One region of the Halobacillus litoralis genome, then DNA from elsewhere that is predicted to be linked to it. Evidence: riboswitches for the same ligand, from Rfam matches in the RefSeq annotation. Region 1 holds a riboswitch; each other region holds the start of a gene.
The links. A riboswitch is a leader RNA that binds a small molecule or an ion and turns the genes downstream of it on or off. The one in region 1 is predicted to bind S-adenosylmethionine.
Positions count from the first base shown of each region.

Region 2: it holds a riboswitch for S-adenosylmethionine, as region 1 does, so the genes downstream of both, LC065_RS07860 (acetyl-CoA C-acyltransferase) here and LC065_RS09655 (methionine ABC transporter ATP-binding protein) in region 1, are expected to answer to the same signal.
Region 3: it holds a riboswitch for S-adenosylmethionine, as region 1 does, so the genes downstream of both, LC065_RS15825 (phosphoadenylyl-sulfate reductase) here and LC065_RS09655 (methionine ABC transporter ATP-binding protein) in region 1, are expected to answer to the same signal.
Region 4: it holds a riboswitch for S-adenosylmethionine, as region 1 does, so the genes downstream of both, LC065_RS06395 (O-acetylhomoserine aminocarboxypropyltransferase/cysteine synthase family protein) here and LC065_RS09655 (methionine ABC transporter ATP-binding protein) in region 1, are expected to answer to the same signal.

Region 1 is NZ_CP129016.1:1,919,786-1,923,275, reverse strand. It holds gene LC065_RS09665 (MetQ/NlpA family ABC transporter substrate-binding protein) at 1-79, opposite strand, end outside; gene LC065_RS09660 (methionine ABC transporter permease) at 103-771, opposite strand; gene LC065_RS09655 (methionine ABC transporter ATP-binding protein) at 764-1,789, opposite strand; SAM riboswitch class I at 1,872-1,980, opposite strand; SAM riboswitch class I at 2,207-2,313, opposite strand; gene LC065_RS09650 (TlpA family protein disulfide reductase) at 2,404-2,826, shown strand; gene LC065_RS09645 (thioredoxin family protein) at 2,966-3,277, opposite strand; gene LC065_RS09640 (toprim domain-containing protein) at 3,289-3,490, opposite strand, start outside.
Region 2 is NZ_CP129016.1:1,552,737-1,556,226, forward strand. It holds gene LC065_RS07855 (acetoacetate--CoA ligase) at 1-425, opposite strand, end outside; gene LC065_RS07860 (acetyl-CoA C-acyltransferase) at 446-1,600, opposite strand; SAM riboswitch class I at 1,672-1,779, opposite strand; SAM riboswitch class I at 1,847-1,951, opposite strand; gene LC065_RS07865 (hypothetical protein) at 2,207-2,329, shown strand; gene LC065_RS07870 (hypothetical protein) at 2,342-2,557, shown strand; gene LC065_RS07875 (S-layer homology domain-containing protein) at 2,899-3,490, shown strand, end outside.
Region 3 is NZ_CP129016.1:3,092,210-3,095,699, forward strand. It holds gene sat (sulfate adenylyltransferase) at 6-1,145, opposite strand; gene LC065_RS15825 (phosphoadenylyl-sulfate reductase) at 1,159-1,893, opposite strand; SAM riboswitch class I at 1,976-2,081, opposite strand; SAM riboswitch class I at 2,252-2,348, shown strand; gene LC065_RS15830 (sulfite exporter TauE/SafE family protein) at 2,467-3,348, shown strand; gene LC065_RS15835 (DAK2 domain-containing protein) at 3,385-3,490, opposite strand, start outside.
Region 4 is NZ_CP129016.1:1,239,345-1,242,834, reverse strand. It holds gene LC065_RS06405 (NAD(P)/FAD-dependent oxidoreductase) at 1-751, opposite strand, end outside; gene LC065_RS06400 (DUF2188 domain-containing protein) at 1,391-1,588, opposite strand; SAM riboswitch class I at 1,724-1,834, shown strand; gene LC065_RS06395 (O-acetylhomoserine aminocarboxypropyltransferase/cysteine synthase family protein) at 1,942-3,490, shown strand, end outside.

The DNA.
Region 1 (3,490 bases):
CATCCTCACTCGATGATCCGCAAGCTGCGAGAACAACGATAAGCAAAGCAGCAATTAAACTTGTCCAGATTTTTTTCATTTTCATTCTCTCCCTTTTATTTTTTATCTTTTATCCAATTTCCGTGAGATGGCATCTCCGATGAATTGGAATATAAACACAATGAATATGATTAAGATGGTACAAATGAATACAACATCAAAGTTACTTCTTTGGAACCCGTAGAAATAGGCAAAATCTCCAAGACCACCAGATCCGATTGCACCGGCTACTGCGGTATATCCAATTAATGCGATAGCTGTTACGGTAATCCCTGATATTAGAGCTGGCATCGATTCTGGAAGCAATACTTTGAAAATGATGGTGGAATACTTCGCCCCCATTGATTTTGCTGCTTCCACGACACCTTTATCAACTTCTTTCAAAGCAATTTCCACCAGACGGGCATAAAATGGCGCCCCCCCAATAATCAGTGCAGGTAATGCTGCTTGCGGTCCTCGAATGGTCCCCAACAGAAAATCAGTAAACGGGAACAATAACAATATAAGAATGATAAAAGGGATCGCTCTAAATACGTTAACGATGGAAGCAGTGATCCAATTCAACGTTTTATTTGACCAAATCCCACCGGGCCCAGTCAAGTAAAGGAGGAGCCCCAAAAGCAAACCTAAAACGAATGTCCCAGCGACAGAAACCAGCGTCATATAAAGGGTTTCGTTTGTAGCTGTAATCATGTCTTCCATTCTTACGTTCGGAAACCATTGATTAAACATGTGGATTCACCTCCACTTCTACAGATGTTGATTCAATATATTCAATGGCACGTTGGACTTCTGTTTGATCTCCGTCAAACTGAACAAACATTGTCCCATACGCCCCCTTCTGTGTCTGGGTAATCTTTCCATGAAGAATATTGACATCCACTTCAAACTTCCTTGATAAATCACTAATTAATGCCTGATTTGTACTTTCTCCCACAAAGTGAAGACGTATGATTTCTCCGGACCGATAATTATCTTTGATCACCTGCAGGGACGTCTCTTTTTCCGGGTCCCCCATTACTTGATCCACAAACTTCTTCGTAACCGGTTTTTGAGGATGAAGAAAGACATCCAGCACTTCTCCTTGTTCAACAATCTTTCCATCTTCCATAACCGCCACCTGATGACAAATTTTGCGAATGACGTGCATTTCATGTGTAATGAGAACAATCGTAAGTCCGAGCTTTTCGTTGATATCCACCAGAAGATCAAGAATCGAATCCGTCGTCTCAGGGTCCAACGCGGATGTGGCTTCATCACATAAAAGAACTTTAGGGTTGTTTGCGAGCGCTCTGGCTATTCCCACTCTTTGCTTCTGTCCACCGCTCAATTGGGATGGATAAGAACCCCCTCGGCCTTTTAACCCCACCAATTCTATCAATTCATCGACACGTTTTTGCCTTTCTGCTTTTGGGATCCCTGCAATTTCTAAAGGAAAAGCGATGTTATCATGAACGGTTCGTGACCAGAGCAAATTGAAATGCTGGAAGATCATTCCGATTTCTTGTCTGGCCAACCTTAATTTCCCTTTGCTTAAAGACGTAAGTTCCTGTTCATCGACAAGAACACTTCCTTCTGTGGGATCTTCCAACCGGTTCAGTAAACGAATGAATGTACTTTTACCGGCCCCACTATAGCCGATGACCCCATAAATTTCTCCTTTGTTAATATTAAGACTTAAATCATCCACTGCGCGTACATCCTGATCTTTCGTGTGGAATATCTTAGATAGTCCTTTAATTTTAATCATGCTGTTTCCCTCCACTTCCAAAAAAAACGCCATTCTGTCTTGAGAACAGAATGGCGTTTTTATTCATACCTAAAAATCTGTTCTCTCATCTGTCAAAGCTTTATACTTTGCAGGATTTGGCACCTGAGCAAAACAGTATTGCCGGTTGCCGGGCATCATCGGGCCAGTCCCTCCGCCACTCTGGATAAGAGATTTTAATCTATTAATTTATTATTGCTTTAACTCGTTTAAGTAGTACAAAGAGGATTTTAGCACCGTACGAATTTTGTGTCAACTCATAAACAGATTGTTCAGAAAAATAAAATCCACATGCACTAAAAAAATCCTTACATCATCCACACAAAACATCCAATACTCCATCAATTTAAACAATAAAAAAATCCCTTCTTTAATAGAAGAGATTTGTCGTTTTTACATTTCTCATCTATCAAAGTCATAAGACTTCGCAGGAATTAGCACCGTGCAGTGTACCTGCCGGTTGCCGGGCATCGTAGGGCCAGTCCCTCCGCCACTCTGGATAAGTGAAGATGTCGATATGAAATTAATAATTATGTTAGCATGGGGAATAGATGAGCGTCAATCCATAACCTTCGATAAATAAAAGGAGAATGACCTTGAGTAAACAAGCCCCTTTATTTGAACTACCTTATATTAACGACCACTCTTCTATTTATAAACTTGAGGAAGACTTAGGGAAAGTTATTGTCTTGACCTTTTGGGCTTCATGGTGTCCCGATTGTGGAAAAGACTTACCTATGAAAGAACAACTGTACAAAACGATGGACCATGACAAAGTAAAAATGATGACGATCAATGTAACTGGAAGGGAGCGGAATATAGAGGAAAGCATTGAATTCAACGAAAAGTTTTTAACACAACCTACTCTTTCTGATGATGGATGCTCCGTTTATGACCTCTACAATTGTCATGGTGTTCCTTCCACCATCATCATTGATCAACAAGGAGATATCCATGCTAATTTTGGCGATCAGGCCTCTTTTTTAGATATTGTTAGCAAATTAGGAGAAATCGTATAATTCTCATAAAAAAGAGAGCCAAGGCGTTGCAACGCCTTGGCTCTCTTTTTTATTATTGAATAACTTCCACATCTCACTTAAGTATTAAAGAGAATTTTTCAATTCTACACTAGCGGTCATTTCCTGGGAAATATAAACACTATTCAACAAAATTGACTACTTTCTCATACATATAGGAAACAGAGTGAAACGCATAAATCTTTTCTTCTACCTCTCCTCCACTGGTCACTAGAAGACACGGAACACTTTTTATCTTATAATGCTGCATCCACTCGGGGTGTAGAGAAGCATTCATTTCCATAAAAACTTCTCTATTAAAAACAGCTTCAAGTGTTGTAAGCATTTGACGTGCTAAATGACAAGTTGCACAAAAAGGGCTGTGAACGAATATGAGGGTCCTTTGTGGAGTATTGAAGAGCTTCTTTACTTCTGTTGTTTTTATTTCCTGCAAAAGTCTTCCTCCTAAATTAAATAGATCGACTTTACATTGAAATGTCTACTAAGTAAGGCTCTTGCCAATTCAGGTTCCGGGGTAGCTGCCACTTCCCTGAAAGCCTTATCTATATAGATATGCTCGGCGTGAGGAAGCTCTTCAGTCAATTGTTTTCTTAATTTGTAGCCAGAGTCATCTTCATCTACTAAAATATACACTGTTCGATCATCT
Region 2 (3,490 bases), 370 kb from region 1:
CCTTCCTGTATACCTAATCGCTTTAACCCTTCCTGAGCTTTGGCAACTGATTGCCTTAGCTCATGTAAAGTAATACTTCGTTGAATGCCTTCCTCATTCGCTTCATAGGCAACGATTCGATCAAGAGAACCGCGCAGTAAGTTTTCGGCGAAGTTCAACCGTGCTTCCGGAAACCAGGTACTATCCGGCATGGAAGTGCCTGGGACAAAAACACGGTCTCCCTTTTCTCCGATAATTCCCGCATAATCCCACACCGCTGACCAAAACTCTGAAAGGTGGGAAACGGACCAGCGGTGGAAACGTTCATAAGGGAAAAGCGGCTGGCCGGTATAGTCAGCAAAAGCTTTGATGTGCGATTGTTCTATTCGTTCGCTCGATGGCTCCCATAGATAAGGGGAACGCTGAGCGGTGATCGTTGTATTCATTGGGTTTGTCTCCTTTCGAGTTATGAATAAGGAACTTCAATCAACAGGGCCATACCCTGTCCACCACCGCCGCAAAGGGAAGCGATGCCTTTTCCTCCGCCGCGTCGTTTCAGTTCATGGGCAAGGGTCAAAACGAGCCGGAATCCTGTGCCTCCTAAAGGGTGACCAAGAGCGATTGCGCCACCGTTCACATTGACCCGGTCATAATCGATGCCAAGCTCCCGGCAGCTGCCGATAACAACACTGGCAAAAGCTTCATTGATTTCAAATAGATCGATATCCTCGGTCGTCAATTGGTGTCTGTCTAATAGTTCTTGGATCGCTTGCGATGGTTTGGTTTGTAAACTCGGATCAGGTCCGGCAATCTCTGACCAATCTATGATCTCGGCGAGTGGATCCTGGCCGAGTGATTCTGCTTTCTCTTTAGTGGTAACGATCCCAACGCTCGCCCCGTCCGTCATCTGCGACGCATTGCCTGCCGTAATCGTGCCTTCGTTGGAAAAGGCGGGGGAGAGGCTGGATAACTTTTCTACTGTCGTTCCTTTGCGGATGCCTTCATCTTCCTCGAGTAATCCTGTAAAAGGAGTGATTTCAGGTTGGAACCATCCATTTTCCTGAGCGTGAGATGCTCGTTGCTGGGAAAGGGCGGCATATTCATCTTGTTCCTCACGACTGATCTCGAAGGAGCGGTTTTTCTCATCGGTAAGAGCGCCCATCGAGACATCGGTTAAGGCACACCATAAACCATCGTTCAGTAATGTGTCTTTTAGTAGGGCATGACCAAGTCCGGAAGAAGCACGTACAGGAGCGGTATGAGGTGCATTCGTCATCGAGTCGAATCCACCGACGATGTATAACTCTCCTTCATTCAATTTCAGTCTTCGGGAGGCATCCGCAATCGTAGCGATCCCACCCAAACAGACATTATTCAATGTGATGGCAGGTGTACTGATTTCCACCCCCGCTTTATAAGCGACTTGCCTCGCAGGGTTTTGGCCGCCCCCAGCCTGAATCACTTGGGCAAGCAGCACACCATCCGCCTGTTTGGCTATCGGATTTTTCTCTAACAAAGCGCTTAGCGCATGCGATCCTAGCTCGGATGCGGTTTTCTTTTTCAAAGCCCCTTTCCACTTTCCGAACGGGGTGCGGATGCCATCTAGTAGTACTGTAGTCATCTATGTATCCACTCCTTTTTGTATAATAGAAAGAGCCCTCTTCACAAAAATAAGAAGAGGGCTCTTGGCTCTTCTTATCTTCCAGGATCATCTCCTGCAGGAATTAGCACCTTATCAAGCGTTTGCTTGATGGTTGCCGGGCGTCAACGGGCCAGTCCCTCTGCCTCTCTGGATAAGAATTAAGTATTCAATTGGAAAATATAAAACCTCTCTATCAGCGATAGAGAGGTTAGAGATTATGTAAATCTCTTATCTTCCTGAGCGTTCACTCAGTAGGATTTGGCACCATGCTATGAATATAGCGGTTGCCGGGTTTCACAGGGCCAGTCCCTCCACCTCTCTGGATAAGATGTTCTTTCGTTATTTGGTTAAGTGCCATGTTAGCAAGGGAAAGGACAAGTGTCAATGCATTTTATAGAAAAGTGTGAAAATTTATTTTATTTGATCCCCAAGCTCAAGCGTTTTAGAAAACTAATAGATAGCTCAACCGCAGTGGTTTTCGCTAGTTTTCCGTATCTTTTTCGATTTTACAGGTGTTTAGGTTTTTTATGACCACCTAGGTTTGGTCTTATTAATAAAGTCGTTTTTATTAGGAGAAGCAGGAATTTGGATGAATCGTGTAGTAAATATTTAGTACAAGAATCTATTTTTATTCTTGTCATCCTCGTTATTACTAACATTCAAAAGAACCGACGGAGGGATGGAGGAGCGAGTGAAGATATCAAATAAGGGGGCATACACATGGCAGAAGTATCTTCGATGAAACAGGCTGTTGATGTTTTACTTAAAAAGGGATTATCCAAGCGGGACATCCTAACCAATGTAGATAACAGCCATTTCCCGTTTGAGGATGAAGAAGTTGTGATGACTTTTATTGATCTACAAATTGAGTGTTCCTCTGATGATGAATTTGACAAGTTGGTCGAGTATTTATATGGATTTAATTTGAAACAATAATAGATTTATTCAATTTCGCTCTTTAGCTACTTATTTATAGGATCAGTAGGAGAGTGCAGATATTGCTTAGTAAGTGGTAGAGTCTAACTTTAGCTGTTATATCGAATTGAAGACTGGCGTAGTATCCTCAGTTTAGGTTGGGTACTACGCCATTTTTTTTGGTTATTAAAGCATATTATAGGGTCCTAAATGTGGTTTTTGAGTTGAAAACTTTAGTCTTGTTTATTTAAAAATAATTAACAATTCATCGTGCTTTTATACTAAAATAGAGGTTGTGTAAATAATGTGTGAATACATAAAGAGAAGATTTTTCTTCGTAAAAGAAAGAGGAGAGTGAGTGAATGTTTTTTAAAAAAGGAAAAATAGAGCGTGTACTTGTGCTTGCCATCCTGGCGCTTATTGTCTCGCTGGGAAATTCGGAGGTTAGTTATGCAGGTTCGGATGTTACTCCACCTGTACTAAATGATTTAACTGTTTCAAAAAAGGAAGCTACAGTAGGAGATGAAGTGACAATCACAGCTGATGTGATTGATGATTTATCAGGAGTAGATAGGGTTAGTATCAAGTATGAAGCGCCAGAAGGAACCGCAACAAAATACGTAACACTAAGGTTAAATGCTGCAACTAGCAAATATGAAGGTAGTCTTGAAATTGGAGATTACGATGTTGCAGGAGCATGGAAAATAGATTACTTATACGTAAAAGATGTCCAGGATAACTATTATTATTACTATAATTCTGATGGTGGTTATGAGTATAAACGGGAAACCTCAGAGTATATAGATCTAAGTCCTTATAATATAGTAGTGTCGGGGACGGAAGAAGATAAACAGCCTCCAAAGCTAGACAATCTTCAAGTAACTCCTCTAGATGTAACAAAAAGGGATATTGTAAAGATATCAGCTGAAGTCAGTGATAATTTATCAGGGGTAG
Region 3 (3,490 bases), 1.2 Mb from region 1:
CCTTTCTATTCCACTGTTTCTTTCTGCATTCCTTCGATTAATACGTCCACCACTTCAGGGCGGCTGAACGTTTTTGGCGGCTTTTCCCCTTTACGGAGCAGCTCTCTCACTTTCGTTCCAGACAAGATCATGTGATGTTGTTTGTCATGCGGGCAAGTTTTATGTGAAGCCATCGATTCGCAAGCGTTGCAATAAAAACTGTGTTCAAAGAAAAGTGGTGTGATGCCAAGTTCTTCATCTTCATAGTGGCTGAAGATTTTTTGTGCATCGTAAGTACCATAGTAATCCCCTACACCTGCGTGATCTCGGCCGACAATGAAGTGAGAGCACCCGAAATTTTTCCTGACGATTGCATGAAAGATTGCCTCCCGCGGGCCTGCATACCGCATCGCCGCGTTGAAAACAGCCAAGGTGACTCTTTCTTTCGGATAATATTGATCAAGAAGAACTTGATAGCTCTTCATCCGGACATCACTGGGAATGTCATCGCTTTTGGTCTCACCCACCAATGGATTTAAGAACAATCCATCCACCGTCTCCAGCGCAGCTTTTTGGATGTATTCGTGAGCTCTATGGACAGGGTTCCGTGTTTGGAAGCCAACAACCTTTTTCCACCCGAGTTTTTGAAAAAGCTCTCTTGTTTCTTCTGGATCCAGATAAAATGTTTTTCCATGTTCGTAAGGAGGTCTTTGAAATACCTCGATTTCTCCTGCTGCATACCAATCTGCTCGTTTGTATAATTTGTTCACCCCAGGATGCGCAGGATCTGTCGTTAAGTATACGCTTTGAGCTTCCTTTTCCTTATCCGGTTGAAACCGATCCGTTATGCTGATCGTCCCATACACAACACCGTCCTTGACCAACCGGGCTTTGTTTCCAAGCGTCCGGGCCTGTGCTTCTGTGATCGGGAGGGTAATAGGTATACTCCATGGTGTGCCATCTTTCAACCTCATTGTATCGACAACAGATTCATAGTCTTCCTTATTCAAAAATCCTTTTAAGGGACTATAAGCACCGTTCGCAATTAATCCGACATCACTTAGGGCCATCGAATCAAGCTCTATGATATCTTCCGGCAGCTCCTCCGGTCTCGTGTCCTTCCACCTGTTCACAAGCGCACCACCGTGCGGAGTTATAATTGACATAATAATTCCTCCTTTATGAATGTTCCTCTCCCAAAGAATCCGTCGTGTGTAACCCACATTCAGATTTATTGAACCCTTTCCATCTTCCCGTCCTCCCATCGTCGTCAGCAGGAGCGGTACATGGGATGCACCCCACACTCGGATAATTTTGATCGTGCAATTCATTGTAATCCAACCTATTTAGTCGGATATATTGCCATACGTCTGCCCATGACCAGTGAATCAAGGGGCATACCTTAATGGATTTGAATCTCTCATCCTTATTTACGAAATTCGTTTTCTGACGGCTGGGGGATTGTTCACGTCTCAGCCCCGACATCCATGCCGTTCTTCCTCTAAGGGCATCTTCGAGCGGTTTAATTTTACGGATGTAACAACATTGATCGGGATTCCGTTTCCAAAGGGCGGAACCGTACTGCCCGGCTTGTTCTTCCAGCGTAATTTCAGGTTTTATCATCCTTATGTTTAACTTCGGATACCTTTTTTTCACTTTTTCTATCAGTTGATAAGTTTCTTGAAAATGGAGATCTGTATCTAGAAAAACGACTTCAGCATCTGGTTTCTCCTTGGAAATCAAATCGATGAGAACGATCCCTTCTGCTCCGAAACTGCAGGCATACACAAGATCCTCATATTGAGTATAGGCCCAACGAATGACCTCCTCCGCTCCTTTCGTATCGTCGTCTTTCAGTTGATCACCTTTAAATGGATTTTCAAAAGATTGGTAGGTAACAAATGGTTGTTTCATTTCCTCCTCCTTTCTAAAAAGAAAAAATGCCTTTCTCCGTGATAAGAAGAAAGGCATTTACGAATAAACGTATACTACATTCTCCTTATCTTCTCAAGCTCTAACACTTGCTGGAATTGGCACAGTACCTGTATAGATCCGTTGCCGAGGCTTCAAAGGGCCAGTCCCTCCACCTCTCTAGATAAGAATAAGTATGAAATTTTCTGAAAAACAAGTTGATACAAATCATATGCTCCTAAACATCATATGTCAATGCCTTTTTAGGGAAATCAAAAAAATTCTGACTTTTTATACTATATGATTGACAAACAAAACCATGTTCGTTAGTTTAAGAATTATTCTTCAATTACACATACAATCCTTATGAAGAGTCGGGGGAGGAAACTGGTCTGAAGATCCCGCAGCAACCTGAAAAAGGTGCTCATTCCAGCAGCCAAAAGGCTGAAAGATAAGGTGTGGTTACTCCTCCTTCTTTCAGACGGAGGAGTATTTTTTTGATTAAAAAACCAAGTAAATACATAGGAATAATAAAATATCTTTCAAACATGGAATGATTAAAAGGAGTGGTACATTTTGCATAAATTGACGATTTTCACTTTGATTGGCTTTATAGCTCAATTAATGGATGGAGCACTTGGCATGGGGTTTGGACTCAGCTCATCAACCATCCTCTTATCGTATGGACTTGCTCCTGCTGTAGCCTCGGCTTCTATTCATATGTCGCAGATTGCCACCACGGCTGTTTCAGGATTTTCCCACTATAAGTTTGGCAATATCGACAAACGGCTTGTCATGATGATCGCCGTTCATGGAGCTATCAGTGCCTTTTTAGGAGCCGCATTTTTAAGCTATATCCCAGGGGAATTCATAAGACCGTACATATCCATATTCCTACTCACACTAGGGGTTTATATCGTAGTTCGTTTTCTATGCTTCTCGAGAAAAACTCACGTTAATGAAAAAAAGTCAGTAAACAAACGTTTCCTCTTGCCACTTGGAATAGCAGGAGGCTTTTTGGATAGTGTCGGCGGGGGAGGATGGGGACCGGTGAATACTCCCGCGCTTCTTTCTCAATCGGGAATTGCTCCTAGAAAAGTCATTGGAACAGTGGATACAAGCGAATTTCTGGTAACGATTTCAGCAACGGCTGGTTTCTTAATCTTTTTAGGGCATCATTCATTCAGCTGGCTACTCATTGCATCGTTCGTTATTGGTGGTGTTATAGCAGCACCCATTGCCGCCTGGCTTGTCAAAATCCTTCCTTCTGCTATTCTTGGAGTATTAGCTGGAGGTTTTATTATCCTTACTAATGCAAGGACTTTATTATCTTCCATCCAAGTCAGTGATTCGACATTAATGTTTGTCTACACTTTACTGATCTCCGGCTATCTCTTAATCGTCTTTGTTTCAATAAAAAATCACCTTCGAGTCAAGATGGTTCAAAAGCAAACATAAAAAAACGCAGCTCCAGGAGCTGCGTTTCAGAACGATTTATTCTATTGAGAAGATATAGGAGTATATTGGCTGTCCACCATTGTGGATTTCCACTTCCAAATCTTCGTATGTTTCTTCAATGAATGACTCAAGTTCTGCGATC
Region 4 (3,490 bases), 680 kb from region 1:
TCATTCTTTCCTTCATTCCGTACATTTGATCAAACGTTTGTTTAAACGATTCTTCCGGGTTTTTCATCATCGATTTGAATTCTTCTGGATGGATTTCTATGCCCAGGCAGTCTCGGTTGGGCTCCATTGGAAAAACAAAGCCAATTCGACCTTCATGAAGAAAGATCTCTGTAGCAGGTTCCGGTAAAGGCTCTACCCCCTCAAAATACCCGTAGACGACCGGGCGCAAAGGCTTGGTTTCTTCATACTTCTCTGCACCTGTCCAATGAGCAATGTTCGAGTTTTTCCCATCAGCCCCAACGATCAAATCAGCATAGAAATCTTGTGGGCTCCCTTTTTCTATTAGACTGACGCCAACGACCTTCTCCTCTTCCCAGATCAATTCTCGTGCCGCGGTATCGGGTTTGAAATGGACGGATGGGAAAGTGACCGCTCGATCAATCAGCATGGAGTCGAGCTTGTCTCTTCTTGGAATGATGGTATAGGACGTCCTTGGTCCTTCTACGAAACTGCTCCCAATATAGGTCCTCATTCTCGTTACTTTTCTCAAACCCGACTCTTCGAGTTGCTTAAGCACGCCTAATTTTTCTAAGAATCCTGTGTGGGACATAAAATGAGTGGATAATGTATTACTTGGAAAACTGGCTTTATCAACAAGGAGGACCTTCTTCCCCATTTCTCCTAACAATATAGCTAAACTTGCGCCGGCTACACGTGCACCGACGATAATGACATCATAATGAGCATTCATGATTGCACACACCTTCACGTATCGTTTACCTCCATCATAACTGGAGTACCACGAAAACTCTAGAGTGGTCAGTTGTAGATAAGCTCCCTTCAGTTGGAGACTCAGTTCGAGATGTTTCCGTGGTTCGTTGCCATAATAAGCGCTAGGGGTGGTTGGGAAGCCGCTCGCTTTCCTGCGGGGATGACGGCAAGCCTCCTCCAGCTCCGCTCTGTGGGGTCTAGCCAGCCAATCCATTCCCGCGGGAGTCTCGCAGCTTCCCAACCACCCCATTCGATGAATGTGAGAAACGAACCCCTTTACCCATTTGGATTGTCTTCCACTATACTACTGTTATAAGCATAAAGCGCCCTGTATCAAGCTAAATAACTGCATATTCTAGAAGTGGTTTCGAGACACTCATACGGCCAAGGGGCGGAGGGAAACGGTGAGACTCCTATGGGACGTGTGGGACAGGTGAGACCCCGCAGGACGAAGTCCGAGGAGGCTCACCGCCCGCCCCATGGAAAGCGAACGGTTTCCCGGAGCCCCTAAACGCACACAAACATCTCGAAACTGAGCCTTCAACAATCCTGCCATATACTTTAATAACTGATTATAGATAATTGCACATAAAAAAACTCCCGCGGTGGGGAGTTTTAGTTAGTAGGTGCGCTCTTCTTCAACTTCATGGTTTTGATCCAAGATTTGAAGTTTGCTCGGTTTGTTTTCCTTTGCGATTTCTTCTGCTTTAGCAACCGCAGTATCACGCTCATCATAAAGATCTGTCGGAGCGACATCTTCAATTTTTACAAACCAGCCGGTTACATCTTTATTAGGTACAACACTATATTGTTTCATGAACTTCACTCCTATCTCATAGACTTAATTATCCATTCCCACAGCTAGGAGGGTTCAAACGTATCAAAATTGTTTGACAATGAGAAAAGACGCCTTTATAATTTCAAACAAGTCAGAAAAATTGAATAAAAACAACTCTTATCGAGAGCGGCAGAGGGACTAGGCCCTACGACGCCCGGCAACCTTCAAGGTATTACCTTGAAAAGGTGCTACATCCTACAGATCACATGATCTGAAAGATAAGGGGAGGTATGAGATACATAAAGCCCTCTTCTTACTTACAGAAGAGGGCTTTTCGTTTTCCCTCTTCTACAAAGTGGATGCCCTAGAAAAAAGCAGAGGAGGAACTTTTCATGAGTACACCATTCCATACGTTCGGTCCTGAAACGAATTTGCTTCACGGCGGTCAAGAACCGGATCCAGCTACAGGGTCCCGCGCTGTACCGATTTATCAGACGACATCGTATGTTTTCAATGATACGGAACATGCTCAAAATCTTTTTTCGCTTGCGGAACCTGGAAACATTTATTCACGCATCGGAAACCCGACCGTCGATGTATTTGAACAACGACTCGCTCTTCTTGAGGACGGGGCCGCGGCGGTGGCGACAGCATCAGGTATGTCTGCGATCACGATGGCTATTCTGAATGTCGCTAAAGCCGGTGATGATATTGTGACTTCAACAAACCTCTATGGAGGGACCTACAATTTGTTTGTCCACACCCTCCCCCGCTATGGGATCAATGTCCATTTTGTTGAAGAAGATGATCCGGAATCATTCGCCAAGGCGATTACTCCTCATACAAAAGCGATTTTTGCTGAAACGATCGGTAATCCGAGCTTGAATGTATTGGACATTGAAGCGATTGCAGATGTCGCTCATGACCACCACATCCCTCTCATCATTGATAATACATTCGCTACCCCATATGTCTGTAGACCGATTGATTGGGGTGCTGACATCGTAGTGCACTCGGCCACTAAATGGATTGGCGGACATGGCACGGCTATTGGAGGTGTTGTCGTTGATAGTGGACGTTTCAACTGGAATCATGAAAAATTCCCAGGATTTACGGAGCCTGATGAAAGCTATAACGGCATCCGATTCGGGATCGATGTAGGTCCCGCTGCTTTCGCCATAAAATTACGCGTACAGCTGCTTCGAGACATAGGGGCATGTCTCAGCCCACAAAACGCTTTCTTACTTTTGCAGGGTTTGGAAACTTTACACTTGCGAGTGAAAACACATGCCGATCAGGCTTTGGAAATTGCCGAATATTTGAACCATCACGAAGGGGTTGAATGGGTGAATTATCCAGGCTTGAAGGATCACCCCACTTATTCCCTGGCAAAAAAATATTTCCACTACGGTCATGGATCGATCGTTGTTTTCGGAATTAAAGGAGGGCGTGAAGCAGGACGCAAACTAATTGATCAAAGCACCATCTGGTCGCATGTAGCAAACGTCGGAGATGCTAAATCTTTAATCATCCACCCGGCCTCTACAACCCACCAGCAATTAAGCGATGAAAACTTGAGTAAATCAGGTGTAACAGAAGAACTTGTCCGCTTGTCTGTCGGGTTAGAGTCTGTAGAAGATTTAATTCAGGACCTGGACAACGCCATTTTCCACGCCACTGGATATAAGAAACCCTACGGGAAAGGCAAGCATGTGGCAGAGCCTGTTTTATCTTCCTCCCTGGATCGTTCGAACGGGGAATTGAGAAAAAGAGTAATCGGAATTGTTGGCTCAAGTGCTCTTCTTGTAGAGCAGAGCAAGCTGGAAAGACTGGGATTCGAAGTTGTTACCTTCTCTCACATTGAAGATCTTCAAAAAGTAACGAATGTCAACTGGGATATTGTCTATGTGGAGGAAGCAAATGAGGATGTCTTGAACATAG